DNA from 4 places in the Lactiplantibacillus sp. DA1 genome. Region 1 is predicted to be linked to each of the others. Evidence: predicted binding sites of a transcription regulator. Region 1 holds the regulator's gene; each other region holds the start of a gene.
The links. Region 1 encodes Rex, which represses fermentation and respiration genes when NADH is low (regulators of the CRP and FNR family bind a similar motif). Its sites were predicted from a motif close to TTGTGAANTANTTCACAA; they were not measured.
Positions count from the first base shown of each region.

Region 2: pplA (extracellular electron transfer flavoprotein PplA) is a predicted target of Rex. The motif match lies at 2,124-2,141, and genes of this name have one in related genera.
Region 3: RXV91_RS06010 (NAD(P)-dependent alcohol dehydrogenase) is a predicted target of Rex. The motif match lies at 3,394-3,411, and genes of this name have one in related genera.
Region 4: RXV91_RS01285 (nitronate monooxygenase) is a predicted target of Rex. The motif match lies at 4,782-4,799, and genes of this name have one in related genera.

Region 1 is NZ_JAWHTQ010000001.1:437,517-445,486, forward strand. Features, by position in the region: gene RXV91_RS02055 (APC family permease) at 1-987, opposite strand, end outside; gene groL (chaperonin GroEL) at 1,238-2,863, opposite strand; gene groES (co-chaperone GroES) at 2,919-3,203, opposite strand; gene RXV91_RS02070 (type II CAAX endopeptidase family protein) at 3,396-4,040, shown strand; gene RXV91_RS02075 (redox-sensing transcriptional repressor Rex) at 4,176-4,853, opposite strand; gene RXV91_RS02080 (ABC-F family ATP-binding cassette domain-containing protein) at 5,021-7,003, shown strand; gene tsaD (tRNA (adenosine(37)-N6)-threonylcarbamoyltransferase complex transferase subunit TsaD) at 7,080-7,970, opposite strand, start outside.
Region 2 is NZ_JAWHTQ010000001.1:127,504-135,473, forward strand. Features, by position in the region: gene RXV91_RS00570 (FAD:protein FMN transferase) at 1-941, opposite strand, end outside; gene pplA (extracellular electron transfer flavoprotein PplA) at 1,188-2,102, opposite strand; gene RXV91_RS00580 (FAD-dependent oxidoreductase) at 2,385-4,295, shown strand; gene RXV91_RS00585 (NusG domain II-containing protein) at 4,393-4,884, shown strand; gene RXV91_RS00590 (Gx transporter family protein) at 4,888-5,457, shown strand; gene RXV91_RS00595 (polyprenyl synthetase family protein) at 5,463-6,455, shown strand; gene rplQ (50S ribosomal protein L17) at 6,810-7,193, opposite strand; gene RXV91_RS00605 (DNA-directed RNA polymerase subunit alpha) at 7,215-7,970, opposite strand, start outside.
Region 3 is NZ_JAWHTQ010000003.1:197,826-205,795, reverse strand. Features, by position in the region: gene RXV91_RS06025 (cupredoxin domain-containing protein) at 511-885, shown strand; gene RXV91_RS06020 (cupredoxin domain-containing protein) at 900-1,169, shown strand; gene RXV91_RS06015 (copper-translocating P-type ATPase) at 1,169-3,094, shown strand; gene RXV91_RS06010 (NAD(P)-dependent alcohol dehydrogenase) at 3,459-4,580, shown strand; gene RXV91_RS06005 (transglycosylase) at 4,826-5,221, opposite strand; gene yjeM (glutamate/gamma-aminobutyrate family transporter YjeM) at 5,509-6,993, shown strand; gene RXV91_RS05995 (helix-turn-helix transcriptional regulator) at 7,111-7,932, shown strand.
Region 4 is NZ_JAWHTQ010000001.1:264,372-272,341, reverse strand. Features, by position in the region: gene RXV91_RS01305 (cation:proton antiporter) at 1-430, opposite strand, end outside; gene RXV91_RS01300 (GrpB family protein) at 452-1,405, opposite strand; gene RXV91_RS01295 (DedA family protein) at 1,548-2,222, opposite strand; gene helD (RNA polymerase recycling motor HelD) at 2,427-4,733, shown strand; gene RXV91_RS01285 (nitronate monooxygenase) at 5,018-5,947, shown strand; gene coaA (type I pantothenate kinase) at 6,117-7,046, shown strand; gene guaA (glutamine-hydrolyzing GMP synthase) at 7,140-7,970, shown strand, end outside.

The sequences.
Region 1 (7,970 bases):
AGCCAAGTTGTACGCTAAGATTGGAAAAGCCGAAAAACCAGTATTGGCTGCAACTGCTAAAATCAGCGCCGTCGATAATTGTAGCAAGTAATAGAATAAGCCGTGACCAAAAACTGCCGTTGCAATTTGTGATAACACGGTATTGTCCGCCTGCGGTTTAATCCCGAGGTAATAACTTAGGTAGGTAATTCCACCAAAGAACGCTGCCAAGACTAACGACATGATAGCCAACGTATTCGCCGCATTTTTACGTTTTGGCCGTTTGAAGTTTGGAACCGCATTACTGATTGCCTCGACCCCGGTCAATGACGACGACCCAGACGAGAAAGCTCGTAAGAACAATACCAGCGTCATGCCCTGAACGGGAGCACCGACTGCTGCCGACGCATGATAAGTTAAGTTACCACTTGCAATATTCATAACGCCCCATAGAATCATGCCAATAATCATAATAATAAAAAAGTAGACAGGGAATGTTAAGAACGATGCGGACTCACGCATTCCGCGTAAATTTAACGCCATAACTGCAATGACAATTAACACTGCAATTAACACTTGGTAGTTAGCTAATGCCGGAATTGCCGATGTAATAGCCTCAGTACCAGAAGTCACAGAAACCGCGACAGTCAGCATATAGTCAACTAACAAAGAGCCACCAGCAACTAGCCCAGCTGGTCGTCCCCAGTTCGTACTTGCAACCACGTAGGCGCCCCCACCAGACGGATAGGCCCGGATAATTTGCCGGTACGACATTGTGATGGCAAACAGCAGAACTAATACAAGTGCCGCCGCGTACAATTGATACATTAAAGCGGCCGCTGAAAGTGTGATTAAGACAGTCGTAATCTGTTCAGTACCATAAGCCACCGATGATAGCGCATCTGACGACAGCAGCGCCAGTGCCTTGAACTTGGTGAGTGCCTGCCCACCCTCGTCCATGGTTTTTAACGGTTTTCCAATAACTAACCGTTTTAAATAACGCCACATGATAATAACTCCTTTATATCCAAAATAATTATCCCAAGTAAACTGAATCAAAATAGATTCTACTACTTTAAATTAATAAATACTACCAGTTGAACTACTGGGTACTTCATTGCACCCACATTTTGCGTTAACGACTAATCCTACCGCTCTGATATGGATAAATCAATACCTTTATTCTAGTCGATTCACACCCTAACAGCACTAAAAAAGCACTTACTCAGCTGAGTAAGTGCTTAATGTTACGATTTGTTTACATCATACCGCCCATACCTGGGTTTGGTGCAGCTGGAGCAGCTGGGGCGTTTTCATCTGGTTTTTCAGCAACAACGGCTTCAGTCGTTAAGAGTAAGGCTGAAACAGAAGCAGCATTTTGTAAAGCAGAACGCGTTACCTTAGTTGGGTCCACGATACCAGCTTCAATCATGTCAACCCATTCATCAGTTGCGGCGTTGAAACCAACACCTGGCTTTTGTTCCTTCATCTTTTCAACGATAACAGAGCCTTCCAAACCAGCATTTTCAGCGATTTGGCGAACTGGTTCTTCCAAAGCACGCTTAACAATGTTGATCCCAGTTTGAACGTCACCAGTTTCCTTCAATGCGGCAACATCTTTGATAACGTTAATCAAAGCAGTACCACCACCGGCAACAAAGCCTTCTTCAACGGCGGCCCGAGTTGCGTTCAAAGCATCTTCAATCCGGTATTTACGTTCCTTCAATTCAGTTTCAGTAGCGGCACCGACACGAACAACGGCAACCCCACCAGCTAATTTAGCTAAACGTTCTTGTAACTTTTCTTTGTCAAAGTCAGAAGTTGTTTCGCTGATTTGGTTACGGATAAATTCAACCCGTTCTGAGATAGCATCTTTGGCACCAGCGCCTTCAACAATGGTGGTGTTATCCTTAGTAACCGTAACTTTGTTGGCTTGACCTAATTGATCGATGGTCGTGTCCTTCAATTCAAGGCCAAGGTCGTCAGTGATAACCGTCCCGCCAGTTAAGATGGCGATATCTTGTAATTGTTCCTTACGCCGATCACCAAAACCGGGTGCCTTAACGGCGACAACGTTAAACGTCCCACGCATCTTGTTCAAGACCAAGGTTGGTAAAGCTTCACCAGAAATGTCATCAGCAATGATCAACAATGGCTTGCCTTGTTCAACGATAGATTGTAATAGTGGTAAGATATCTTGAATGTTTGAAATCTTCTTATCAGTAATTAAGATATATGGATTGTCGAGATCCGCTTCCATCTTATCATTATCAGTAACCATGTATTGTGATAAGTAGCCGCGGTCGAATTGCATCCCTTCAACAACGTCTAAACTCGTATCAACACCACGTGATTCTTCAATCGTGATCACACCATCATGACCAACTTTTTCCATGGCTTCGGCAATCAGCTTACCAGTTTCTTCACTTGCTGAAGATACAGAAGCGATTTGTGCAATATCTTCTTGCGTCTTAACTTCGTGTGCCATAGCATGTAATGAGTCAACCGCCGTCTTAGTAGCTTCTTCAATCCCACGACGAATACCAACAGGGTTAGCACCGGCCGTAACGTTCTTCATACCTTCATTAACAATCGATTGCGTTAAGACCGTTGCAGTAGTCGTCCCGTCACCAGCGATATCATTAGTCTTTGAAGCAACTTCAGAAACTAACTTAGCACCCATGTTTTCAAAATGATCGTCTAATTCGATCGCCTTAGCAATCGTTACACCATCATTAGTAATGGTTGGTGAACCATATGATTGTTCCAAAACAACGTTGCGACCCTTAGGACCTAACGTTGACTTAACTGTGTCAGCTAATTGATCGACACCTTTTAGCATCGCTGAACGTGCATCTTCAGAGAACTTTAATTCTTTAGCCATTATCTCTATTCACCTCATGAATTTAATTTATTTTAAGTTGCGCAATTTAAATGGATTAGTCTTCGATTGCAACGATATCTTTTTCGTGCAATACCAAGTACTTAGCACCTTGATACTTGACTTCGGTACCGGCATACTTATCGAATAATACTTGATCGCCGACCTTCACGCTGGGGTCAACTTTTGTCCCGTTATCTAAAACACGACCGTCATTGACGGCAACAACCTTCCCGCTTTGAGGCTTTTCCTTGGCGTTATTGGCAATGACAATCCCACCAATTGTTTGTTCTTCTTCTTCTTGTTGTTGCAAGATAACGCGATCTCCTAATGGTTTTAACACGTGAATCCCTCCATTTATTCTTTTTTAGCACTCCTTAGTTCCAAGTGCTAATTACATTGTCAACTATATCATTTTAATTCAAGATTGCAAGTAATTTGTCAATTATTAGTCAAAGAATGTCAAATCGACTATAATGAAATTTACAGTTATCGCTATGCAACTTAAATTAAACTTTTAAAAGGACGTGAGTTGATGGTCAATCGCCGCCAATCAATCTTTATTCTCATTATTTACTTTATTATTTATGCCCTACCAAGCGTTCTAGTTACCGCTTTTCATCAACTTGGTTCTCAAGTATTCGTTATTCAAACCGTTGATTACTTGGTCGGTGCCGTCCTGCTCATTTGGTTAACTAGCCGAATGAAAACTAAAAATGTGATTGAAAAGCATCCTAGTAATTGGATCAAAACCATTCTTTGGGGATTGATCGGACTCGGGCTCGTCATCGTCGGCCAATTGATTATTCTAAAAATCACTGCCTTGTTAGGCCAGTCAACTGCTTCAACCAATACCACCACACTCCTGACAGTTGGCCAGCAATACCCAGCCTTTTTCCTAGCCATCATTATCGGCGCTCCAATCATGGAAGAAATCGTCTTTCGCAAAGTTATCTTCGGTAATCTGAGCGCGGTCACTGGTAAGATTGGAGCTGCCTTAATTGCGAGTGTGTTATTTAGCTTCGCACATGCGGACGGTCACTTCATTCTGTATGCGTTTGTCGGCCTCTTATTCTGTTGGCTATACCAGCATACCGGTCGCATTCAAACTTCTATGACTGCCCACATCCTAATGAATGCATCGGTCGTATTACCAACATTGCTTGGATTGTTGCATTAATCAAGCCTAGTATGTCTCAATAACTGTAGCCGTCACTAAACACTTGTTTCACATAAAAAATTGACACAAAAAGGTGCCCTAGGACTGATTCCCAGGGCACCTTTCACTATCAATTTCTAGAACTAAGGCAATACCTTAGTCTTGAGCCTCATTCTGATCGTCATGACCAGATTCACCCAATTGCTGACCGTAATGCTCAATAAAGTAGATCAACGTTTGCAATTCATTAGTCAAGTCAACGTTTTGAACCCGGACTGTTTCTGGAACCGAAATTCGTAACGGCGTGAAGTTCATAATTCCCTTCACGTTAGCATCAACCAAATCATCCGTAATTTCCTGAACAACCGTCGTTGGAACTGTTAAAATTGCAATTTCAATCTGTTGTTCGATCAATTGCTTCTTCAACTCAGTCATTGGGTACACTGGCACCCCACTTTGAACCGTATTGGCAATCGCCTCGTTCACATCAAAGGCCGCTGAAATTCGAACATTACTATTTTTGTGAAAATTGAAGTTTAATAAAGCGTGACCTAAATTCCCGACCCCAATCAAGGCAACGTTCGTTAAGGTATCTTGGTTCAAAATTTTTTTAAAAAATGCAAGCAACGTTTCAACATCGTATCCATACCCTCGTTTACCGAGCGCCCCAAAATACGAAAAGTCTCGCCGAATCGTTGCTGAATCTACTTTAACCGCCTCGGACAACTCGGTTGATGATACCCGCTTCTTATCTGCATCTAGTAAGATATTCAAGTAGCGGTAATAAATTGGTAACCGTTTTGCCGTTGCCCGTGGAATTTTTGTTTCTGCCATTCGGACGCGTCCTCCTATATAAAAGTTTGTGAATTTGCTGACACTATTCTAGCATAACCTACAACTTTGTGAAATAATAATTACTTATTATTCCAAATAATTGGGCAAACCGTTGCAATATGCTACAATTATGTCACGAATCAAATGTGAAAGGAGCTTAATAAAGCGTGATTTTACTACAAGTACAGCAGGTAATGCGGCGTTTTGGTGCCGATGTCTTGTTCGATAACGTACAAATGGACATTCAAGAGCACGCCCGGGTGGCCCTCGTTGGTCGCAATGGCGCCGGCAAATCAACCTTACTTAAAATGATTGCTGGTGAAACGGTGCCTGACGAAGGCCAGATTTCGATGCGCAAGGGACTGACAATTGGTTACTTGGCCCAAGATCAAGGCCTAGACAGTCATAATACAATCTGGGAAGAGATGAGTAGTGTCTTCGCCGAACTACATGCAATTGAAAATCGAATGCATCAACTCGAAAATCAACTCAGTGATCCGGCTATTATGAACAATGAACAGGCCTACCAACAAACTTTAAAAACCTATGACCAAATTCAAACGGAATTTCAACAGAAAAACGGTTACGGGTACCAAGCTGAAATCCGGGGGGTTTTACACGGATTTCAATTTGACGCTGATGTCTATGATAAATCGGTCACTGAACTATCAGGTGGTCAAAAGACGCAGCTCGCACTCGCCAAGTTACTACTTGAAAAACGCGACTTACTTATTCTTGACGAACCAACTAACCACTTGGATGTTGAAACTTTAACTTGGCTAGAAAGTTATTTACAGTCATATGCAGGCGCATTGCTTATTGTCAGCCATGACCGTTACTTCCTAGACCGAGTCGTTAATGAAGTTTATGATCTGTCGCACCATGAAATGGTCCATTATACTGGCAATTACGATCAGTTTGTTCAAGAAAAAGCGGCACGCATTCAAGCTCAGTGGAAACACTATGAAAAACAACAAGCCGAGATTAGTAAACTTGAAGACTTTGTTAACCGTAATATTGTTCGAGCTTCTACGACAAAACGTGCCCAGGCCCGGCGCAAGCAATTAGCTAAGATGGAACGACTAGATCGTCCTGATAATGACGAGAAAACGGCCCACTTTGGCTTTCATGCCGCCAAGCAAAGTGGAAATATCGTTTTGACCATCAAAGACGCTGCCGTGGGTTACGGCGGTCGAATCCTTTCAGAACCAGATAATCTCAGTGTTAAAAAACATGAAGCAATTGCCATCGTCGGCCCAAACGGGATTGGTAAATCAACCTTCCTCAAGAGTATCTTGGGCCAAATTCCATTCATTAAGGGTAAGGCCGTGTTTGGCACTGGCGTCGTCACTGGTTATTATGACCAAGAACAACGCAACCTTAATGACAAGAAGACAGTATTGGGTGAATTATGGGATGAACATCCAACCACGCCGGAAAAAGATATCCGAACCATTCTAGGAAGCTTTCTCTTTACTGGAGAAGACGTTGATAAACCCGTCCACGCACTATCTGGTGGCGAGCGGGCCCGGTTACTACTGACTAAACTCGCCATGCAAAACGACAACTTCTTGATTCTTGATGAACCGACAAACCATTTAGATATTGACAGTCGTGAAGTATTAGAAGTAGCCCTCAACGATTTTGATGGTACCCTACTCTTCGTTTCACATGACCGTTATTTTATTAACCAAGTTGCAACCAGTGTCGTAGAAGTCTCACCAGAAGGAACTGAACTTTTCTTGGGTGACTACGACTATTACATTGACAAAAAACAGGAACAGGCTGAAATTGCAGCGGCGGCTGCCAGTCAAGCTGCTGAAGAAGCCGCCAGCGCTGGGACGACTGACCCAACTAGCGCAGCAACTGTCACTCCCCGTTCGACGGGCCAGCAAAATTATCAGGCTAGCAAGCAGCAGCAACGAGAAAAACGTAAACTTGAACGCACTGTCGCTGCTTTAGAAGAACAGATGACAACGCTTGATGCGCAGACGACTCAGATTCAGACAAAAATGGCCCAGCCAGAAGTTTCAGCTGATGTTGGTCAGTTGCAAGATCTACAGAAAGAACTTGACGCCATCACGACCCAACAAGAACAAGTTGAAATCGAATGGACTGAACAAGCTGAGGCCCTCGAGGAACTCAATTAATATATATTGACGAACAAATCAAAAAAATGGTCGCACTTTAACCTTATAGGTTATCGTGCGGCCATTTTTTTGATCATTATTTTAACATCCCGGGCATCCAATCAAACGCCAATCCCGGATCAGCATTAAGTGTTGCATCCCCAAATTGGTGGTGTTGATATTGGACGTAACCGGCAGCACCGATCATCGCACCGTTATCACCACATAACTTCAAAGGTGCAAGTAATAACTCGGTGTCGGGAAAAGCAGTCGGCAAATCTTGCTGTAATCGTTCACGTAATCCATGATTAGCAGCGACCCCACCGGCTAAAACAAGTTGTTTGACCGGATACTGCTTTAAAACGCGTAATGTCTTGCTCATCAGCACGTCGACCACGCTAGCTTGAAAACTTGCTGCCAAATCATTCTTATCAAGCGTTTCACCGATTTGATCTGCATGGTGGACCGTATTGATAAAAGCACTCTTCAGACCACTAAAACTAAAGTCATAATTATCTTCATCGATCATGGCTCGTGGAAAGTTAAACGTATCATGTCCTTGGTGCGCCATTTCATCAATGACCTTACCGGCTGGATAGGGCACACCCAAGACCCGACCGATTTTGTCATAAGCTTCACCAGCCGCATCATCGCGCGTCTCGCCAATAATTTCAAATTGCCCGTCCGCTTGCATATAAACTAGCTCAGTATGACCGCCAGAAACTAATAATGCCATTAGCGGAAATTCAAACGGTTTAACAAACCGGGCAGCATAAATATGTCCCGCCATGTGGTTAACCGGAATCAACGGCAGTTGGTGCGCATAGGCCACGACTTTAGCCGCGTTAACACCAACTAATAACGCTCCCACTAACCCTGGACCATACGTGACCGCAACGGCATCCAGGTCTTCATACGTGACTTGGGCCTCTTGTAAAGCAGCTTCAATACAAATCGTAATCTGTTCGATATGATGACGACTGGCAAC
Region 2 (7,970 bases), 310 kb from region 1:
TCGAACGTTGCTGTCGATAACGCGTCACCGTCCACCGACTTCTTCGAAATAATTGAAACGCCCATCAAATTATTTTGATAGGGAGCCCCTGTTTGTGGGTCCATTAAATGGCTATAAACTTTACCATTCTTTTTCAAATAACGTTCATAAATACCAGACGTAACGATCGATTTATTCTTAGCCGGTAATGAACCAATCGCAGTTCCGCGTGAGGCTTTCGGATCTTGAATACCGACCGTCCAGTTACCGGACTTAGTGCCCTTAGGACTGTCACCTAAAACATAAATATTACCTCCAAGGTCAATAATTGCGGTTGAGACCCCGTGATTTAACAAGTACGTCTTGACTTGATCAGTCATATAACCTTTAGCGATGCCACCAAGGTCAAGTTGCATGCCTTTTTCTTCCAAGTAAACCGTCCGCTTTTTGTCATTTAATTTAACTTTCTTATAATCGACCAGCTTGACATTTTTATCAATTTCTTGCTGTGTCGGCACCTTTGCATCTGAAAATCCGATATGCCACAGTGACGTGATCGGTCCAATGGCCAAATCAAAGGACTCATCGGAATTTTTACTATAATAATAAGCTGCCTTGATCATCGGATAAATATCCTTACTGACAACGACTGGCTTTTTACCAGCAGCATTATTGATTTTATCAATCTCAGACCCTTTTTGATTGACCGTAATTTCTTTTGCCTCAGCCTTCAACAATTTAAAGGCACCGGCTAATGCTTTATCCTTGCCTTTGTTATAAATCCGTAGTGTGACCACTGTTCCCATCATAAACTGGGTATCTTCAATTGGTGTCTTAACAACTTTAGTCGGTTTAGGCCGACTACTAGCAGCGCCTTTATTACTGGTATTAGCTCCACATGCCGTCAATGGCACCATCATTGCAACAATTAGTCCAATTTGAACCCATTTTTTTAGCTTCATTCCCAATACTTCCCCTATTTATAATTTCAATCGTCATTATACCAAAGTTTTGTTTCATCCGGTGATACCAATTGACTGCTCAACTCATTTTAATAACAAGCACCTCACCTTCATTCGATGCCAATCGTTTATTTGAGTTGATAAAATTACCGTAGCATTTAGCCTACCTATTATGTTCATTACTAGTAAAAACAAAAGGCCTTCAGCATGCGCCTCGGGCCTCAAAAAAATTATTGATTAAATTGCTTATTCAGAGAAAATCATGTTGTCAACAGTGATTGTGTTCGTATCACCTTTTTGTGCGGCATTTTGTAATTGTTCCGCATACATGATGAAGGTGTTAGAGGATTCAGTCGCACCAGTTACAACATCAACTTTAGTTGGATCACTGCTTTTAACTAATGACTTGTTCAAAGCTGGTTGATAAGTCTTCGGATTAGTCTTAGCAACTTTCTTCATTTGCTTGTTGTAAGCAGCATCGTCAACCTTGGACTTACCATTCTTGTTCACTTGGTTGTATTCAGACTTCGTAATCTTGTTGTCCTTAACCGTAATCGCGAAGGTAACTTTATACCCATGTGAATAGTTCTTTTCGTTTAACTTGTAGGTGCCGTCTTTCATCTTGGCACCGTTGTCAATCTTAATCGTTGACTTGTTACCCGCTTGAGCTGCTTGAACTAATTGTTGGGTGTAGTTTTGGAACGTCTTCGATGATTCAGTCGCACCAGTCACAACGTCGATCGAGCCAACGTTACCAGTTGCAGCAGAGCCTGTCAAAGTCTTGTTTAACTTAGGCATGTAAGTCTTAGGATTAGTTCCTGCGACTTTCTTCATTTGTTTGTTGTATGAAGAATCGTTAGCCTTAGACTTACCATTCTTGTTCACTTGGTCATAACTGGACTTAGTGATTTTGCCGTTGTTATTAACCGTGATACTCATCTTGGTCCGATAACCATGTGAATAATTTTCTTCTTCAAGGTTATAAGTACCCGCTTTCATTTTGCTACCAGCAGTTAATTTAGCAACCTTAGTTGTCTTAGCTGATGAGCTTGAAGATGAACTCTTCTTTGAAGAACTTGAAGAACTACTACCACAACCTGCCAAAGCTAAAGCCGAAATAGCCACAACCGAAGCACCTGTAATAACTGATTTGAATTTCATTGTATCCCACTCCTAACCTTTTTGTATGAAAATTCACATTAATCTTAACGTTTAACGTCACAATAGTCAATCCTAATTCATTAAAAAAATAATATTTCACCCTAACAATGGCGCTATTGGCAACGCTTCACGTTTAAACCATACTCCCACTGTTTACGTGGTCCATATAATGTGATAGTTTATGCATTCTTCACAACAATCCATAGACAACCGCTTACATTATCGTTATAATTGTTAGTGGAATTATCTTTTTATACTATTATTCAAGGGAGTTGTTACGCAATGGCAAAGAAAAATATTGTCGTTGTCGGTGCGGGTTTTGCTGGCGTTTACGCAACCAAAAAACTGTCTAAGCATTTCAAGAAGAATGCGGACGTTGAGATTACGCTAATTGATCGGCATTCATACTTCACGTATATGACTGAATTACATGAAGTTGCTACCGAACGAGTAGATCCTGAGCATATTCAATATGATTTGCAACGGTTGTTCGCACGACGAAAGAATGTGCGTCTCGTTACGGATACTGTAACGGACATCGACAAAAAGTCACAAACAGTTACAACTGAACACGGGAGTTATCAATATGATCAACTCCTCATTAGCTTGGGTGGCGAATCTAACGATTTCGGCACGCCCGGTGTTAAGGAACACGGCTTTGAATTGTGGTCCTTCGAACAAGCCATGGCCTTACGAGCTCATTTATCTGCAATTATTCGACGAGGAGCCGCTGAGCTCGACCCTGCCAAACGCAAGGCGATGTTAACTTTCACCGTCTGCGGTTCTGGTTTTACTGGTTCTGAACTGATTGGTGAATTAATTGAATATCGTGACGTCTTGGCGCGGGATAACAAACTCGATCCTAGCGAAATCACATTACAATTAGTGGAAGCCGCACCAACTATCATTAACATGCTCAACCGGACGCAAGCTGGTAAGGCTGCCAAGTACATGGAAAAGCATGGTGTCAAAATCATGACGAACTCCATGATTACCGAAGTCTTTGAAGACCACGTTAACTTAAAAGGTAAGGATCCAATCCCAACCTACACGTTAATCTGGACAGCCGGTGTTCGAGCTAATAGTATCGTTAAAAAGTTTGGTATCGAAACAAACCCCCGCGGCGGCCGTTTGATGGCCAATGAATTCATGCAGGCTAAGGACTGCAACAATATCTTCTTAGCCGGTGATTCAACCAGTTATCAAGAACCTGATCAACCACGGCCAGTCCCACAAATTGTTCAAGGGGCTGAAGAAACTGCTGCTAAAGCGGTTGAAGGCATTATTAAGAACGTTGATCAGACAGACGTCACAATTAAGCCTTTTAAGGGCGCTTATCAAGCATCTGTCGACTCAATTGGTTCCAAGTATGCCGTTGCGCAAGTCTTAGAGAAATGGAATGTCTCTGGTTTTATTGCCGTGCTTTTAAAACACGCTATCAACTGGATGTACTACGTTCAGATTTTCTCAGGTTACTACCTATTCCAATACTTCATGCATGAATTCTTCCGGACCCGCAACAACCGGAACGTTTTCCGCGGCTGGGTCTCACGGGCCGGTAACGTGCTCTGGAGTGTGCCACTGAGATTCTTCTACGGTGCCATGTGGTTATGGGATTGTTGGACAAAAGTTCAGGGATCTGAATCCTGGTTTACAGATAAGTTACGTTTACCATTTGATTGGATTACCGTCGCCGCAACTAGTGGTGCTTCCCAAGCAACCAAGGCCGCTGCAACTAGCGGTGCTTCTGAAGCGGCCACGTCAACTGCTAAGGCCGCTAAAGGCGTCTTCAGTCTTTCATACATGTACGGTAAAGAACCATTGATGGTCTTTGACAAAATGCCGCACTGGTTCGAATCAATTACCAAATTCTTTGTACCGAATATGCAAATGGCCCTCTTCTTCCAGAAGTTCATGACTTGTGTTGAAATCATCATTGCGCTATGTATCTTCTTCGGACTCTTTACTTGGTTTGCTAACGCGGTCACCATTGGGTTAGTCGTCGTCTTCTGCTTATCTGGTATGTTCTACTGGGTCAATATTTGGATGATCTTTGTGGCTTTAGCCTTGATGAACGGTTCTGGTCGGACATTTGGGTTAGATTACTGGGTCGTTCCGTGGATGCAAAAACACCTTGGACACTGGTGGTATGGCAACGTTCGTTCTCATTACGATGCTGTTAAAACCCGCTAGATGCGTTATAATTAATTAAATCCTTTCCCGATGGTTCAAGGGTTGTTTTTCTCCCCCTTGAACCATTTTTTATTTCATTTGAATTGGAGGGTCAACGATGCATAAATTACGGACAATGATCCGGACATTCAAACGTTATGGGGATATGATCAAACCGTTTGATATTATTATTATTGTTGCGCTAATTATTTTATCGTTCACCCCACTAGCGATTTTTTCATATCAACAAAAAAAACAAGCGGAACACGCCGCCCTAGTGGCAAAACGACAAGCCACGACAAGTGAAACCACGTATAATGCCGTGGTCTCACACAATGGGACAGTCCTAAAGCGTGTTAATATCACAACTCTGAAGACTACTAAACACTTCACCTATCGCGATAATCATGGTCACTACAACACGATTACGTTTGAGCCTAAACGGGTGTCTATCACCAAGGCTAATTGTTCCGACCAAGTGTGTGTTCGGCGGGGTTGGATTAATAAACCAGGACAAACAATTGTTTGTTTGCCCCACAAACTCTTAGTCGAAATTAAGGCAAGCAATGGTCAAGTCAAATCTGGCGGTAACGGTTTAGTTACGGAGTAAAACATGAATAATTCATTCGAACGATCTAACAAAACTCATCGTAATATTTATATTGCTCTGCTCGTGGCACAGGGCGTTATTATTGGAATTTTGGAACGTATGATTCCGTTCCCGTTTGCTTTTGCACCAGGGGCCAAGCTTGGTTTAGCTAACTTGATTACCATTGTTGCTATCTATACGCTATCGTTAACTGATGTGATCACACTAACTTGGTTACGTTTAATTTTAACAGCCCTCCTTGGTGGAACACTATCTACCTTTCTGTATAGTTTTGGGGGTGCCTTTCTTAGCCTGTTTGCCATGATACTTGTTAAACAGCTTGGACCTAAACGCGTTAGTATTATTGGGATTTCAGCAACCGGGGGCGTCATGCATAACGTGGGCCAATTACTTGTGGCAAGCTTAATTGCCCAAACGTGGACCGTCATGTTATACTTGCCAGTCCTTTCAATTATTGGACTAGCAGCAGGAAGCGCTCTTGGAATTGCCGCTAATTATTTGTTCACCCATGTCACGATTTTGCGTTATCTTAAATTCAATCGGGAACACCATCCAGATCAAACAAAGGAGTAATTCTTATGCAATCGGCAACACAATTACACCCAATTTGGCGTGATTATCCGGCATTACAACCGGAGCTACAACAAGTCATGCAGCTGATGACGGCTAACATCAATATCCAAGACGCCGCAATCAATAACGCCATCTTAGAAATGATTCATGGTGGTGGTAAGCTCTTACGTCCCGCATACTGCCTCCTCTTCTCACAATTTATTGCCACTGATCGCCAACGGATGGTGGCCTTAGCAGCGTCATTAGAAACGCTCCATACTGCAACACTGATCCATGATGACATTATCGATGATGCCGCTTTACGTCGGCATCACGTTACCATTCAGGAACGTTTCGGTAAGGATACTGCCGTTTATGCTGGTGATTATTTATTCGTTGTCGTATTCAAAATTCTCGCGCACTATTCAAGCAGTTTCAAGAGCATCCAGATGAACTCCGAAAACATGGAGAAGATCCTAGTTGGCGAGGTCCAGCAAAAAGACCGCCACTATCATCTGGACATTACCATGACGGAATACTTGGAACAAATTCAAGGCAAAACAGCCGAATTATTCGCACTGAGTTGTTTCCTCGGTGCATATGAATCCGGACAAAGTAGACATTTCGCACAGCAAGCACGTAAAGCTGGTCTCAAAATCGGGTTGGCCTTTCAAATTCTGGATGATATCTTAGATTATCAAGAAGCCAGCCAGGAAACTGGCAAACCAATTCTTGAAGACATTGCTGAAGGTGTTTATACGTCCCCACTGATCTTTGCCCTCCAGACAGACGCTAAACATGATTTATTACCACTAATGCGATTACAGGGAGCAATTTCAGCATCTCAGCGACAAGAAGTCCAACAGCTAGTCATTAACGCTGGTGGGGTTGCACAAGCACAATTACTCGCTGCTAAGTACACTCAAGACGCACTAGCCATTTTAAATAAACTACCTGACCAACCTGCTAAGACTGACTTGATTAGCTTGACACAACGGCTATTAACCCGTCATAACTAAATCATTACTGCATTTATAGGTACCGAACAATTCGTTTGGTACCTTTTTTATTTCCCAACTTTTAGCTAATTGTGTCCCCCTGCAAGTATATCTGAGCGGTTGTAGCAAAATTCGGATATCTTTCCTATGTTAATATCACTTCGTTGCTATATAAAAAACCGCTGACTTAGGGAAGTAAATCCCTCAAGTCAGCGGCCTCGTAGCTAGCACCAAAAAAATCACTTAGAACTGCGATATGCCATCTATGTCTAACCATAAATAACTTCCGAACTAGACTTAGTTACTATTTTGCTAGTAACCACCATCATAGCGCCCGTCAATCATCAGTCCCAGTGATCCGTAAAACAATTTTAACTAGTCAACGAGTTCCAAGACAACCATTTGTGCACCGTCGCCACGACGAGGCATAGTCTTGTAAATTCGTGTGTAACCACCATTGCGGTCAGCATATTGAGGACCTAAGTCACTGAATAGCTTTTGCAATGCAGTTTGTACAGCCACGTTGTCGCCATCTTCTTTGACATCAGCAACGACGTCCCGCATGAATGCGGCAGCCTTACGACGGGCACTTAAATCACCCTTCTTAGCCAAAGAAATCATTTTGTCGGCAGTTGAACGAACTTCCTTAGCACGGGCTTCGGTCGTTTCGATCTTGCCATTAACGAGCAATGACGTTGTCAAATCACGTAATAATGCACGACGCTGTGAACTTGTACGTTGTAATTTACGGTAACTCATGAACGGATATCCTCCCTTGTATTAGTCTTCTTTGCGTAATGATAACCCAAGGTCAGCTAATTTTGCTTTAACTTCCTCAAGTGACTTGCGTCCAAGGTTGCGAACCTTCATCATATCAGCTTCAGTTTTGTTAGTTAATTCTTGGACCGTGTTGATACCAGCACGCTTCAAGCAATTGTATGAACGGACGGAGAGATCTAACTCTTCAATCGTCATTTCTAACATCTTTTCCTTATGCGTTTCTTCCTTCTCGACCATCACATCAGTGTTTTTAGCTTCATCAGTGAGATTTACGAAGATTGAAAGGTGATCAGTCAGGATTTTGGCTGATAGACTAATGGCTTCACTTGGAGTGATTGAACCATTTGTCCAAACGTCTAAGGTTAACTTATCGAAGTCATCACGTTGACCAACCCGCGTGTTTTCAACTTGGTAGTTGACACGTTCGATTGGAGAATACAATGAATCAACAGCTAAAACGCCAATTGGCATGTCATCTTCACGATGTTTGTTATCCTCAGCGGAAACATAACCACGACCAGTATTTGCGGTCATACGCATATGGAAGTGTGCCCCGTCTGCTACCGTACAAATTGGCAAGTCTGGATTCAAAACTTCTACGTCCGCATCGCCAATGATATCACCGGCAGTAACGTTCGCAGGCCCCTTAACGTCGATTTCCAACGTCTTAGTTTCGTCTGATTCCAATTTAAGTGCTATCTTCTTCACATTCAAGATAATTGCCGTAACATCTTCCGTTACGCCCTCAATCGTTGA
Region 3 (7,970 bases), on a different contig from region 1:
CTAATCTAACATGTCTCTTTTTTGAAGTGTTGTTGTTCAATATCAATCTATTAATGCACGAACGAAAATTTAAGTGATTGTATTCCACGACTAGTGTTTTATTGGTCATTCAGCCGATTTCAGAAGTTGAATGAGACTGGAGACGGTATGTTGATATATGAAAACTGGTATGTAGCACATACGTTGCTAAATTATTGGTGACGTGATAATCAACAATTGAGGGCAAGAATGAATTTTACATTCTTGTCCTCAATTGTTTTATTTTAGTTTCATATACAGCGATATTGAGTTAGTTGTGATAGAAATTATAGTGTTGTGGATTACGATGTAATTAAAGTGCATAATTTGCTAATGCCGGTACATCTTAGCTGAAATTTACATCAAAAGCTGGATAGCCTGAGGGGTTATCTAAAAATAGCATTTATCGTTGACAAATGTAAACGATGGTATTATGATACTTATATCGATTACAAATGTAAACGAAGCGGCGATGTGAAAGGACTGGTAATGATGGTTATTAAAGGATTAGTTTTGTTAGTTGGCTTATTAGGGATTGGTTTTATTCTGTGGTGGTTTTTTGGTAAACATACCACGACCACAGCGACTGCAAGTGCAGCTGGTGGCTTACAACGGGTTGACGTCGAGGTTAAGGGTGGTTATTCGCCAGAACAAATTGTCTTAAAAAAAGGAGTTCCTGCGGTGCTTAACTTTACGCGCAAGGATGCATCTGGTTGTCTTGATCACGTGGTATTTAGTGATTTTGGAATTAATCAGGAATTACCACAAAATCAAGTTGAAGCAATCACGATTGACACGAGTAAGTCTGGTGAATACCAGTGGGCCTGCGGTATGGATATGTTTCATGGCAAATTAATTATTAAATAGTGGAGGAAAAAATAATGGTAGCACAACAACATATTAATGTAACAGTGAACGGTAGTTATGAACCATCAACAGTGACTTTACAACAAGGTGTACCGGCCCAATTAACGTTTACGCGCACGAGTACGCAGGGGTGCTTAGAGCAAGTACATTCAACCGACTTGCACTTTACGACTGAGTTACCCCTTGACCAACCGCAAACGGTGACGGTACCAACTGATCGAGCCGGTGAATTTCACTTTAGTTGTGGGATGGACATGGTGAGTGGCAAGGTGGTGATTGTGTGATGAGCACGACGAAACGGTTTTGGATTTCATTAATATTTTCCCTGCCACTACTGGCTAATATGATTTTGATGCCCTTTGGCTGGATGCTTCCGGGTGGTGATTGGACGCAGTTGATTCTGACGACCATCATTATGGCTGTTTCGGCTCGGCCGTTCTTGCAAAGTGCGTGGGCGTCTTTTACTAAGCACCATGCCAATATGGATACTTTGGTGGCAATTGGCACCGCGACTGCTTATTTTTACAGCTTATACGCAATGGCAACGGGGCAAGCAGTCTTCTTTGAAAGTGCCGCACTTGTGACCACTTTCGTTTTGCTCGGCCAAGTCTTTGAAGAACGAATGCGGCACAACGCGTCCAGCGCGGTCGCAAAGCTAGTGGGCTTACAAGCCAAGGAAGCGGAAGTGTTACGCAATCAAGAATTTGTAAAAGTGCCGTTGGATCAAGTAGTAGTCGGCGACATTATTCGGGTCAAGCCAGGGGAAAAAATTCCCGTTGATGGTGTAATTACAACTGGCCGTTCAACGGTTGATGAGTCAATGGTGACGGGAGAAAGTATGCCGGTTCAAAAAACGGTGGCGGACGCTGTCATTGGTTCAACGATTAATAGTAATGGGACCTTTCAGTTCAAAGCTAGCAAGGTCGGTGACCAGACAATGCTGGCTCAAATCGTTGAGCTCGTTAAAAAAGCACAAAACAGTCACGCACCGATTCAAAAGCTGACCGATAAAGTTTCTGATATCTTTGTGCCGATTGTGCTAATTATTGCTATCGTTACCTTCTTGACCTGGTATGTTTTCTTGAATGCTAGTCTCGCGAATGCCTTGATTTTTGCGGTCGCTGTGGTCGTGATTGCCTGCCCGTGTGCGCTAGGTTTAGCTACGCCGACCGCACTAATGGTCGGTACCGGCCGTGGTGCCAAGATGGGGATCCTGATTAAAAATGGTGAGGTCTTGGAAGCTGTCAATGACGTTAAAACGGTGATCTTTGATAAGACGGGAACGATTACGGTTGGTCACCCACAAGTGACCGATGTTATCGGCGACGAAGCCCAAGTACTGCGCGTTGCCACTAGCTTAGAAGCGGCTTCGGAACATCCTTTAGCTGCGGCAATATTAAAACGTGGCACGGCCCGTGGTATTCAAGCACCAACCGCCACGAACTTCCAAGCCATCGAGGGTAAAGGTGTGACTGCTCAAGTTGAAGGCCAATTAGCGGTGGTCGGTAATCATAAATTATTAACTGATGAGCCGATTAGTGCTGAATTACAACGCCAAGCCACCGAGCTTCAGGACGCGGCGAAAACGGTCGTGTACGTGGGCTTAAATCACGAAATCATTGGATTGATTGCCATTCAAGACGTCGCCAAATCGACGTCTGAGGCAGCCATTGCGAGTTTGAAAGCACGTGGCTTGAAGACGGTCATGTTAACCGGCGATAACGAACGGGTCGCACAAGCTGTGGCGGATCAAGTCGGTATTGATGAAGTGATTGCTGATGTGCTGCCAGGTGATAAGGCTGAGCACGTTCACACGTTCCAGAAGGCTGGCAAGGTGGCCTTTGTCGGCGATGGTATTAATGACGCCCCCGCGTTGACGACGGCGGATGTTGGGATTGCCATGGGTTCCGGAACTGATATTGCAATCGATGCTGGTGGCATCGTGCTCGTTAAGAACGATCTGCGTGATGTTGACCGGGCGTTGGCATTGAGTAAGAAGACGTTTAACCGTATCAAACTTAATCTGTTCTGGGCTTTCGTGTACAACGTGCTCGGGATTCCAGTCGCGGCGGGTCTCTTCTTTGCCATTGGGCTGACGCTTAGCCCCGAATTGGCCGGATTAGCAATGGCCTTTAGTTCATTGTCCGTAGTCACGAGTTCGGTATTGCTAAATAAAGCTAAGATCAGTTCGAACGCCCAACCTGCGTAGACGATGAGCAGATAGCGTCGGATGAAATCGGGCTTGTTAAACAAGCAGAAATGTGTGTTAATGGTACAAAATATGCGGGTGTCTAACGCCAGTTCACGTTGTTGAGCTGGCGTTAGACACCCGCTTTTTGAGTCGACAATTTAAGAAAGGAAACTGGCTATAAATTCCTCACAATCAGTAAAAAAAAAGTATTAGATTTACACTAATTAAGTATCATATCGTTAGTGTAAAATTAGAAGAATGCCCATTTAACGGAGATAAGTGTGGTGTTAGATGCTTTTGTAAGCGCTTGAATCAAATTGTGTATTGTGTAACAATGTTAATTGTAAGCGGTTTACATACTATTTGAAACGAGGGTTTGAACATGAAAATTAAAGCAGCAGTGGTTGATAAAGTAAACGATCCATTTGTCATTAAAGATGATATTGAATTAGCTGAAATGAAAGCAACTGATTTACAAATCAAAATGGTTGCGACTGGAATTTGCCATTCTGATGAAGCAATTCGGCGGGGTGATGCGTCGCTAGGTTATCCAGTAATTTTAGGACACGAAGGTTCTGGAATCGTCGAAAAGGTCGGTTCAGAAGTAACTAATTTTGAAGTGGGCGACCATGTTATTCTATCATTTTACGCTGACGGAACATGTGATAACTGTCTGAAAGGCATGCCAACTAAATGTCGGAATTATGCCGACTATAACTTGAGTGGGACTCGTCCCGATGGTTCCGACCATTTCCAAGAAAACGGGCACCATATCAGTGATATGTTCGACCAATCTTCCTTCACGACTCATACGGTAGTTGACCAACGTAATGCGGTTAAAGTACCAAAAGAACTAGATTTACGTCGCTTGGGACCTTTAGGCTGCGGCTATGTCACCGGGAGTGGCACTGTTTTGAACAGTTTACAGCCGCGCCCAGGACAAACAATTGCAGTCTTTGGGACTGGTGCGGTTGGTTTAGCGGCAATGATGGCTGGTAAGATTTCAGGTTGTACTGAAGTGATTGCGGTCGACATTGTTGATTCACGGCTAGAACTTGCTAAGGAATTGGGTGCCACCCATGCCATCAACAGTAAGGAAGAAGACCCCGTTGAAGCCATCAAGAAGTTAACGCACGGTTACGGGGTCGACTTTGCCGTTGATACGACTGGGGTAGAACCAGTTATGGTTTCTGCAATCCATGCACTTGCTCAAGGTGGGACTGCGGCCTTGATTGCCGTTACGGCCAAAAATATCACCATTAGCTCATGGAACGATTTGTGTGTTGATGACAAGAAAGTCATCGGTGTTAACATGGGTGATGCCATTCCTGGCGTTGATATCCCACGGTTGATCGATTTCTATCAACATGGTATGTTTCCATTTGAAAAGACTGAAAAGTTCTATAAGTTTGAAGATATTAATCAAGCCAATGCTGATTCCGGGAGTGGTAAGACCATTAAGCCGGTTTTGATTATTGATGAGGATTATCAACCCGGCAAATAGCTGACGGGTTGGTGTTATTAGTGAGTTTTACAGGCGGCTGTGCTAAAAGTTAATTTTGGGGCAGCCGCTTTTTAGTATGTCATCATGTTGAGAATCTAAGGGCATTGATAAAGAATACTGAACCAAGTTAATTGGTGACTTTGGAGATTTATGCCGTAGTTTCACAATCATACATAGGAAAGTCCGCCTAATTACAACAGTTGTGATTAGGCGGACTCTTATGCAATATTGGAAGTTATATCAGTCTAGTACCAGTGATGATGTTGCCAGAAACGTTTAGCGTTGACCCAAGAACCATAGCGAGCAGCCACGTAGGTATTAGCGCGTCTTTCTTGATTCAGTGGCGATAAGTTGCCGTGCAAATATGAGCGTAATAACTGGTAGCGACCATAACAGCGGCCGTTACGAGCCGTGTAGCTGTAACCAGATTCACGATAAGCAATCCAATTTTTGGCGGCGCGGTTAGCCTTGGAAAGCTTAGCGTTGACCTTAGTAATTTGCTGGGCTTGACTAGGCTTTTTAGCAGCCTGAGCTGTTACTGTGATTGAGGGCACAAAACTAGTGGTAATGTTAGCGGTAATTCCGAAGATGCAACTAGCCAGAGCGAATAAGAGTATGGTTTTTAACTTGAACTTTTGCATTGTATGTATGACCCCGTTTTTTATAAGCTGATAACCGTAGCTTACGCTAATTATGTTTCAGTGATGTTAAAGAAAAGTTACCATGCTATTAAATGGAAGTTGTTCCGAATAAAACAGGGATCATTACTAATTATGAGAGGGGTTGTTTAGATTAATAATGGTACTAGTTATCACATAGAAAAATCATAATATTGTTAGGAAAACTAAAGCGCTTTATTGCATTCTTACGGTAATCTTAAAATTGAAACAACTTTATAAAAGTATTGAAGGAGTAAGGGAGTGCAATAATGGCAGAAAAAGATAATGAGAAGATTACACTGATGGCTTTAGTCATGATGATCTTCACCACGGTTTTTGGATTTGCCAATAGTACGGTTGCCTATTACTTGATGGGTTATAGCTCTATTTTATTTTACTTAGTAGCAGCAGTATTATTCTTTATTCCGTTCGCGCTAATGATGGCGGAGTTCGGGGCGGCAGTTAAGTCCGATAGTAGTGGAATGTACAAGTGGTTGGAAGTGAGCGTGAATGCGAAGTTCGCGTTTGTGGGCACGTTCATGTGGTTTGCCTCGTACATCATTTGGCTAGTCTCAACGTCGGCTAAAGTCTGGATCCCGTTTACGACCATCTTCTTTGGGAGCGATCAGACCCAACGCTTTGCGATGTTTGGCCTGAATGCGACGCAGATGATTGGACTTTTATCCTGTCTATGGATGGTGCTGGTGACGTTCGTTTCCATCAAAGGGATGAAAGGCATTGTCCGGGTCACAAGTTTAGGTGGCCTGGCAGTAACGAGTTTGACGGCGATTCTATTAGTCGTTTCGGGTATTGTTTTAGCCTTGAATCACGGGCAGTTTGCACAGCCGTTACAACATGTCATGACTTCGCCTAATCCGAGTTATCAACACCCAGTCGGGTTACTTGGATTTGCCGTTTTCGCCATTTTTGCTTACGGTGGGCTCGAAGTTCTCGGTGGGATGGTTGATAAGACCAAGAACCCCGAAAAGACCTTCCCACGCGGAATTATCATTTCGGCCATCGTCATTACCTTAGGCTATGGCCTGGGAATCTTCTGCTGGGGGATTAGTACGAACTGGCAAGCCGTTTTGTCGAATCCAACGACTAACCTTGGTAATATTAGTTATGTCATGATGCAAAACTTGGGTTATGTCTTAGGGCAAGCGCTTGGTTTGAGTACAGCGGCGGCTAAGACAATGGGACTGTGGTTCGCACGGTACACCGGCTTAGGGATGTTCCTCGCTTACAGTGGGGCGTTCTTCACCTTAACTTATTCACCATTGAAGACGCTTATCTTGGGAACACCTAAGGAACTGTGGCCGAAGAAATTTACGAAGCTCAACAAAGCTGGTATGCCAAGTTATGCCATGATGGTTCAATGTGCCATCGTGATTGTGATCATCTTGGTGGCGTCTTTTGCAACGGCAGACGCGTCGGCCTTCTACAATGTGTTGACGTTAATGGCGAACGTTTCGATGACGTTACCATACCTCTTCTTGCTATACGCGTTTCCGAAGTTTAAGGAAAACCAGAACATTGTTAAGCCTTTTGAAGTGTACAAGTCATTGACTTGGACGAAAATTATTAGTTGGGTCGTGTTCATTGTCGTCTTAGGTGCGAATGTCTTCACGTTGATCCAGCCAATCTTGGAAACTGGGCAGATTCAAAATACGATTTGGATGCTAGTTGGACCAATTGTCTTCGGTGTGGCCGGGATTATCTGGTATCAAGTGCGAGAACGGCATGTCAATTAAATAAACATTTTAAAAATATCATTCGATTGATTTTGCAAGCGAATGGTATTTTTTTGATGTCAAAATGCTTGGAATTTAGTACACTCATTAGTAAAAGTTACCTGAGGAGGAATGATCATGTCATTGGGGACTACGTTAAAACAAGCACGTAAAGCCCAGCGACTCAATCAACAGCAAGCCGCGCAGGGAATTTGTGCGCAATCAATGCTTTCGGCAATTGAAAATGATCACTATGTGCCGAATGCTCGCCTGTTACTCGCGCTGTGCCGGCGATTAGGAGTCGCGGTAAGTACATTGAGCTTAGCGGACGATTTTGAAATCAGTGCCGACCTGGCGTTTAATGCTCGCGTTCAGCAAATTTGCAATGCTCATCAATACCAGCAATTGAAGAATTGGCTATTACAACCAGCAGCGTTAGAGCATGTTCAAACGGATGAGCAGACGCAGGCTTACTATTATTATTTAGGTGTGGCTTGTTGGCAGGTTGACCGTACCTCAGATGTGGCGCAACAAAATTTACGCTTGGCGATCGGCATGGCTGCGTCCAATACGCCACTGACAACGTTGACGCGCTTAGCACTGATTTCACTAGCCGTCGTCAAGGCTAGTCACCATCCGCAAGCTAAAGTCACGACTCTGGTCACACGGGCATTAACCGGTATTGACGAAGGGGCGTACGCAGAAAACGATAATATTGTCTTTTACCTTGCTGGATTAGTGGCCTACGAACAACACGACACCCAACTGGCATTGACTCGTTTGACGCAGGGCTTGGCCTTTGCAACGACGCATAATTCGCACTATATGCTGGCAAATATTTATCAACTGATGGCGCAACTCGCAATGTTGGCGGGGGAGAGCGCCACGGCACAGGTTGCCAGCCAACGGTCACAAGTTTTTAAAGACCTATTTAAAGAACAAGTTAACGACCGCTTGTAAATTATCAGTATTCTGATTTTATGTTGGCGTCCCCACCG
Region 4 (7,970 bases), 170 kb from region 1:
AAATCGTACCAAACAAAATAGCGGCGAGCCAGAAGTCGCTAAAGAGGCCACTGACCTTAAAGGCGGCTGCTAGCAGCAGTGATAAGACAACAATCGTGCCATAGGCGTACACTGAAAGCCGGACGGGCGAATATTTCGGTGTGTTGACCGCATTTTTTTGCTCTAACGGTGTTAACGCCGTGCGCCGCTTCTTAAATAGACTAAAATCAATTTCAAGTCCACTTAAGAACAGCAGGACAATGACGCCAATCGTTGATAATTGTGAGATAAGGTCAGAAGTGTTCACAAAATTGAACACACTGGGCCCAATCACGATGCCGACAATGATTTCCATGACGGCAGTCGGCAAGCTATTGATTTTGAATTTAGCCATGATAAGCGGAATTAATAATGCGGCTAATAAAATAATGACTAAGGAAACTTGATCCATGAATAAATACCTCGATTCGTTTTAGTACACGCGGAGCTGATTGTCATCAAAACTCCAGAATGCTTCGTTAGCGTGACTGTCAGTGAAAACTTTCAGAATTTGGTCAACACCGGGTGCTAATTTATCGGGCGTTAGTTGGTCTAATGGTTGCCAGCTAATAGCCCCTTCGTATGAGCCGGCTAGCAAATCGCCGTGATAGTGACTAGTAGTGTATAAGGTACCAAGCGACACGTCGCCGTCCGCATTTTCGACCCACGTTACGGTGCCGACTAATTTCAATTGATTGACGTGCAAGCCGGTTTCTTCTAATACTTCACGCTTCATCGCGGTTACTTGTGATTCACCGCGATCAACATGACCGCCAGGAAAAGTTAACCCCGACCACTGGGCGTCAATCTTATTTTCAACGAGGACGTCGCCAGTCTTGGGGTTGGTAATGAGGCACATGTTGACGAGTTCTGCACGGACGGTCCGGTCGTGGTGTTCGTGTTGATCTTTAGTGGCCAACCAATCCTGAGCTTTATCGTTGATGCTGGCCATGAAGGCTGCTTTCGTTTGTAGATAGGCTGCGAGATCGGCTTGCCCATTGCGCACACCTTTTTCGCGAATGGCAGTATACTTGCGACCGTCTGTCCGGTGCGCATTAAGATAATCCCGGAAAGTGAGCAATTGCTGATAATGCTGTTCATCAGTTGTAATAATCACGTGGATGCCGTTAGCAGCTAATTGTGTCGCGTAAGTATGCGTCGTTCCAGCGACCGGTCGTGCGTGTAACGTAGCTACGGCAGCCGCCTGATCTTTAACAAGCAACGCCAAGTCAATCGTTGGACGCGCCAATAATTGGGGCATGGCCGTACTACCCACGTGACTACTTTTTAATAGATTCGCCTGTAATTGCTGGTGTAACAAGGTTTGATACTCGGTGGCTTGCTTTTGCCAGTCAGATTGATAGGCAGTTAATTGAATTGGTTGCATAGAATCCCTCCGCTCATTAAAAAACGTTAAAGTCATTGAAAGGATACACTTTTTGAGTGGTTTTGAAAAGGAAAGACGTGCCTTTCAAAGCGAGAAGCAATAAAAAAACACGATTGCAGATCAACCGTGTTGTGTGTGGCGCTTATTTGAGATTGAGTGTTGTCCGTTGTCGCCAGGTCTTAATCAGCGCAACCACCGTGGCTGGAATGAGCGCGGCGGCCATAATTCCTAGAAAACAGAGCGAGAGGTGGTTCTGTACAAAGCTGATCGAGCCAAAGAAGTAACCGAGTGAACAGCCGACACTGACCCAGATACCAACGCCAACTAAGTTCCAGATAGCGAAGGTCGTTTGTGGCATTTTAGCGGCCCCGGCACTCAGCGGGACAAAGGTCCGCACGAGTGGAACAAAGCGGCCAAACATGACAGCTTTCGCGCCATACTTAGCAAAAAATTGTTGTGCGCGTTGTTGCTTGGATTGGGGGAGGTGGCGTTGCAACCACGGTAAGCGAATTAGGTGGCGGCCAATTTCGAAATTGACAGTGTCGCCAATTACAGCAGCCACAAAGAATACTGGCACCAGAATTTGAATACTGAGGGCGTCGCTGTGAGTTGCAGCCATCGTGCTGGCGAGAAAGATCAATGATTCGCCGGGAAGAAATGGGAAAACGACCATGCCCGTTTCAAGAAAGATAACGGCGAATAATAAGATGTAAGACCAACTACCAAGCGTGGTTAATAGCGGGACGATACTTTGTTCTAAATGGGTTAAAATGGTTATTAAATTGACCAACGGCGCCACCTCCAATTTAAGTTGCATTTATTATAAGCGTCTGCGGATTGAAAAACAGATGAAACCGATTACATTTCATTTAGTTTAACACAATCGTAACTTTGGTAAACCAATGTTCAAACATTTTTACATAAAAAGGCAAAAATTAGCATGTGGCATGGGTTATTAATTGAGTCGGGCCGCTGATAGTGATAAAATTATTGTTCGATATTTAGGAATGGAGGGCGTTCAATGGCTAAGTCAATTAAAGCTGCAGAACAGGAACACTTAGATCATGTGGTTGCGAAAATTAAGGTGGCTGAAGAGCAGCAAAGCCAAACCATTACGCGCTCGGAACAGGATCAGGCCGACATCAAGCGGGATTTGCTGAATAACATCAATATTAAAACGGATAGTTACGAAGGCATGATGGAGACTGGACTGTCCGTGCGCCAGCAACAGCAAATGATGGACGAGCGGCAAAATAGTTGGAAACATGCGACTAAACAGTTGTCGACCTTGAAAAAGTTGGAAAAGAACACTTATTTTGCGCGACTTGATTTTCATGAGAACGGTGAACCGAAGCCCGAAACCATTTATATTGGGTTAAGTTCGTTTTCTGACACACCGGATCACTTTTTAATTTATGATTGGCGGGCCCCAATTTCCAGTATTTATTACGACGGTGGTTTAGGTCACGTGACTTACCAGACTCCAGATGGTGAGCAGACGGTTAACGTTAAGTTGAAGCGCCAACTGATGGTGGAAGATGGTCAAGTTGTGACCGTCTATGATACCGATGAAGCTGTGGGCGATTCGATGTTGCTCGAAGTGTTGGACGAAAAGTCTGACGTGAAGATGAAGAGCATTGTCACAACAATTCAAAAGGAACAAAATACCATTATTCGGGATACGAGTTCCGACCTCTTGTTCGTGCAAGGGGCGGCTGGCTCTGGGAAGACATCGTCAGTGTTGCAACGTGTCGCCTACTTATTGTATCGTTACCGGGGTAATTTGACGGCTGGCCAAGTTATCTTATTTTCACCTAACCAGTTATTTAATGACTATATTAACCAGGTTTTGCCAGAATTGGGTGAGCAAAACATGGTCCAAATGACTTATTTCCAATATGCCTCATACCGGCTACCCCATATGCAGGTCGAGACGTTACAGCAACGGTTTGAAACTGAAAACACACCGCAAATGGCGAAGATTACTAAGTTGGAAGGTAGCTTAGCCTTTTTCAACGCGGTTACCACGTATGGCCGGCATTTGGAACAAGCCGACATGCGATTCCGTAATATTACGCTGAACGATGAAGTGATTATTTCCCGGGAAAAGATTAAGTCAATCTACTATTCTTTCAACGAAAACTATCACTTAGCGAACCGCTTGTCAGCAACTAAGGAAGAATTAATCAAGATTTTGAATCGCAAGGTTGAATCGGAGATGCGTTCTAAATGGGTTGAAGAAGCGGTCCAAGACTTATCGCGCGAAGAAATCAATCAATTGTATGGCAATCAGCCGCGGGAGTTTAAGAACGGCGATAAAGAATTTAAGTTTCTAGCGCGTAAGATTGTGATGCAACGGCTTGGCAAGGCCCGGACGCAAATTGTCCGCAATCGTTTCTTGAGTATCAATATGCAGTACGCGCATTTCTTACGTGAAGTGCCGAAGATTATTAAGCTGGCAGATTACGGAATTTCCACGGCTGACTGGGACGCTACGGTTGAACACAAGCTGGCTGAAATTAAGGACCGGCATATTTCTTTAACGACCGTTTCGGCCTATATGTATCTGCATGATTTGATGACGGGGAAACATGGACAACGCGACATTCGGTTTGTCTTTCTGGATGAGATTCAAGATTACAACGCCTTTCAGCTAGCGTTCCTGAAGTTTAGTTTTCCAAAAGCGCGTTTTACGATGTTGGGAGATTTAAATCAGGCCATCTTTACGAAAGAAAATAGTCATTCGTTAATTAATGAATTGGCCACGCTATTTAACCCAGAAAAGACGCGGGTCGTACAGTTGACCAAGTCTTACCGATCGACCCAGCAAATTACCGATTTTACTAAAGAAATTTTGGTGAATGGTGAAGCCGTGACCGCGTTTGACCGCCAAGGGGACCTACCAAACGTGGTTGTGACAGCTGATTTTGAAGCGGGTGTTGATCAAGTAGTCGATCAATTAGCGATGAATGATTCTGAACGGGATACAACGGCAATTATCGGAAAATCTTTGGCTGAATGTAAGGACTTGACTGAAGCGTTGAAGGCGCGAGGTGAGAAGGTCACGTTGATCCAAACAGAAAATCAACGGTTAGCTCCTGGCGTCATCGTCGTGCCGTCATTCTTGGCCAAGGGACTGGAATTTGACGCGGTGATCGTGTGGAATGCTAATCAGGAAAATTATCAGCGTGAAGATGAACGGCAGTTACTGTACACGATTTGTTCACGGGCGATGCACGAGTTAACGGTGGTCGCAGTTGGTAAGTTATCACCATTATTGACGCGTGTGAACCACAGCTTGTATACGTTGAATGAAGCAAAAGTTTAATTAGCAATATGATGAAAGCACCGCCTCCAGTTAGTGAGGTGGTGCTTTTTGTGAATAAAATCTTAAGGCAATCAATGGTAATGTGTATTAAAACAATTATCAGATTGTGTCGAAATATAAAAGAAAACGCTGTCATCATCAGTAGATAAGCGTTAAAATTAGTTCATCAAGTAGACGAATCGGTTGATGATCGAAATGGTTTAGTGCCGACTACGACTACAATATCGTGAAGATGCTAACAATTAAACAGAAAGAATTGTTAGTAATTTGAGGAGGACGTGACTATGTCAATTACTGAAATGTTAGGCATTCAATATCCCATTTTTTCTGGTGCGATGATGCGGATTGCTACTCATGAATTAGTTGGAGCAGTTTCGGAGGCTGGTGGTCTCGGTGTTCTTGGTTCTGCAGGGCTAACCGCTGATCAATTGCGGACCGAGATTCGGGCAACTCGTCAGCTGACGGATAAGCCGTTTGGCGTTAATTTAATGTTACAGATGAAGAATTGCCCTGAACTGGCACAGGTCATCATTGATGAAGGTGTTAAGGTCGTGACGACTGGTGCGGGTAACCCGACTTCATATATTCCACCGTTACACGCGGCCGGTATTAAAGTGATTCCGGTGATTGCTTCGGTCCACCATGCTCACAAGATGGTGGCAGCCGGTGCGGATGCGGTGATTGCGGAAGGTCAAGAATCAGGTGGACATATCGGTCAAACGTCGACAATGGCGTTATTACCACAAGTCGTGGATGCCGTTGATATTCCAGTGATTGGTGCTGGTGGTGTCGGTGATGGTCGTTCAATCGCGGCGATGTTTGCACTGGGCGCCCAGGGTGTGCAATGTGGTACGATCTTCTTGACCGCTGAAGAATGTCCGGTTCCCGCTAGTTATAAGCAACGGGTACTGGCAGCCAGTGACACGGATACAATCGTGACTGGCCGCAGCCAGCGCGATCCCGTCCGAGCGTTAACTAACCCGATGCTAATGCAATACTTGCAATTAGAGCAAACTAACGCGCCGGTAGCGGAATTACACGCGTTAGCGGACGGTTCATTTGCGAAAGCCGTTGAAGATGGCGATATGGAACATGGTACGCCCATGGCCGGCGAAGTGGCAGGGATGATGACGACAATTCGGCCAGTCAAGGAAATCATTACCGATTTGTTTAGTCAGGCTCAGGAAGTCGTGACACAGTTAAAAATTGAATAATGAACATTAAGATCGCTCGGTACTAGGCAATTATGACCTAGTATCGAGCGATCTTTTACTAATGGTTTTCAAATTAGGTGGTCACTTTATTTCAATTTTAATCAGCGTTTGATAAGGGTTTCATGTTATAATCAACCCATTAATTTAGTAATGGTGGCAGACAGAAATTATGGAAGATCAGATGAACTACTATCGCTTTTCGCGAGAACAGTGGAAGCAATTTTACCGTAACAATCAACACCAAGTACCGTTGACCGCAGATAACTTACACGAAATCAAGGCGTTTAATGACCGGATTAGTTTGGATGATGTCCGGGATATTTATATGCCATTCGCGCATTTGTTGCAGGCCAAGTATGAGCATTATTTATCGTGGCGGGAAACGGAGTCCGTCTTTTTACATCGGCAGAACCGTCAATCACCGTTTATCATTGGCGTTTCTGGAAGTGTGGCGGTCGGTAAAACGACGACGGCTCGGCTACTAGAAATATTATTTAAATATTTATATCCAGATCGGCGAACCCAGCTAATTACGACGGATGGTTTCTTATATCCCAATGCTGAGCTTAAAAAGATGCAGCTGATGGAACGCAAGGGCTTTCCAGAAAGTTATGATATGACGCGGCTAATCCAATTCTTAAACGATGTGAAGAGTGGTAAGCCGTTGGCGAAGGCGCCGGTGTATTCACACCAAACCTATGATATTGTACCGAATCGCTTTGACGTGATCACACATCCCGATATTTTAATTATCGAAGGCATCAACGTGCTGCAACTACCTAGTAATCAAGCGATTTATATTAGTGATTTTACTGACTTTTCAGTGTATGTGGATGCGGATGCTGACCTAGTCGAGGATTGGTATTTGGAGCGCTTCAAAGCGTTAATGAAGACCGCCTTCCAAGACCCGTCGAACTATTTCTATCCATGGGCAATTGGTGACCCCAAGGACGCGATGGCCATGGCTGAACGGGTGTGGGAAGAGGTTGATCTAAAAAACTTGAATGATTATATCTTACCAACCCGTAATCGTGCGGATTTAATTTTACACAAAGTTGCACATCATGTGATTGATGCCGTGTATTTCCGCAAATATTAGCACCTAAGAAATTTCTCATACTGGTTGACCGAACGTTTAGAAATCAGTATGATAGACCTATTGAGCATTAATTAATCCAAAGGAGTGAACAACTTGGCAAAAACGGATACCGCGTCTTTCGATTCCATTTTGGTATTGGATTTCGGTAGTCAGTATAATCAATTGATTACCCGGCGCATTCGTGATTTCGGCGTTTATTCGGAACTACTTCCGAACACGATTACCGCTGAAGAAATCAAGGCCCGTCACCCGAAAGGTATTATCTTTTCTGGTGGCCCCAACAGTGTTTACGATGATGGCGCCTTTCGGGTTGACCCGGAGATTTTCAAGTTGGGCTTACCAATCTTGGGGATTTGTTACGGGATGCAACTGATGACCTACACGCTTGCGGGCGGGAAGGTCGAATCAGCTGATAACCGGGAATACGGCAAGGCGAACATTGACGTGACGAGTGACTCGGCGACCCTGTTCAAGGGTACACCAGCTGAGCAGTCAGTGTGGATGAGTCATGGTGACTTGGTGACCCAAGCACCTGATGGTTTTGACGTGGTGGCCACTTCTAAGAACTGCCCGATTGCGGCAATTCAAGATGTTGACCGGAAGTTATATGGGATTCAATTCCATGCTGAAGTTCGGAATACGGACTACGGTAATGATATTCTACGGCACTTTGCATTTGACGTTTGCCAAGCTGAAGCTAACTGGTCAATGGATGATTTCATTGATATGCAGATTGAAAAGATCCGCGCTGAAGTTGGCGACAAAAAGGTCTTACTGGGACTTTCCGGTGGGGTTGATTCCAGTGTCGTCGGTGTGCTGTTGCACAAGGCCATTGGCACGCAATTAACAAGTATTTTCGTTGACCACGGTTTGTTACGGAAGGGCGAAGCTGATCAAGTTATGGCGAGCCTAGAAGGTAAGTTT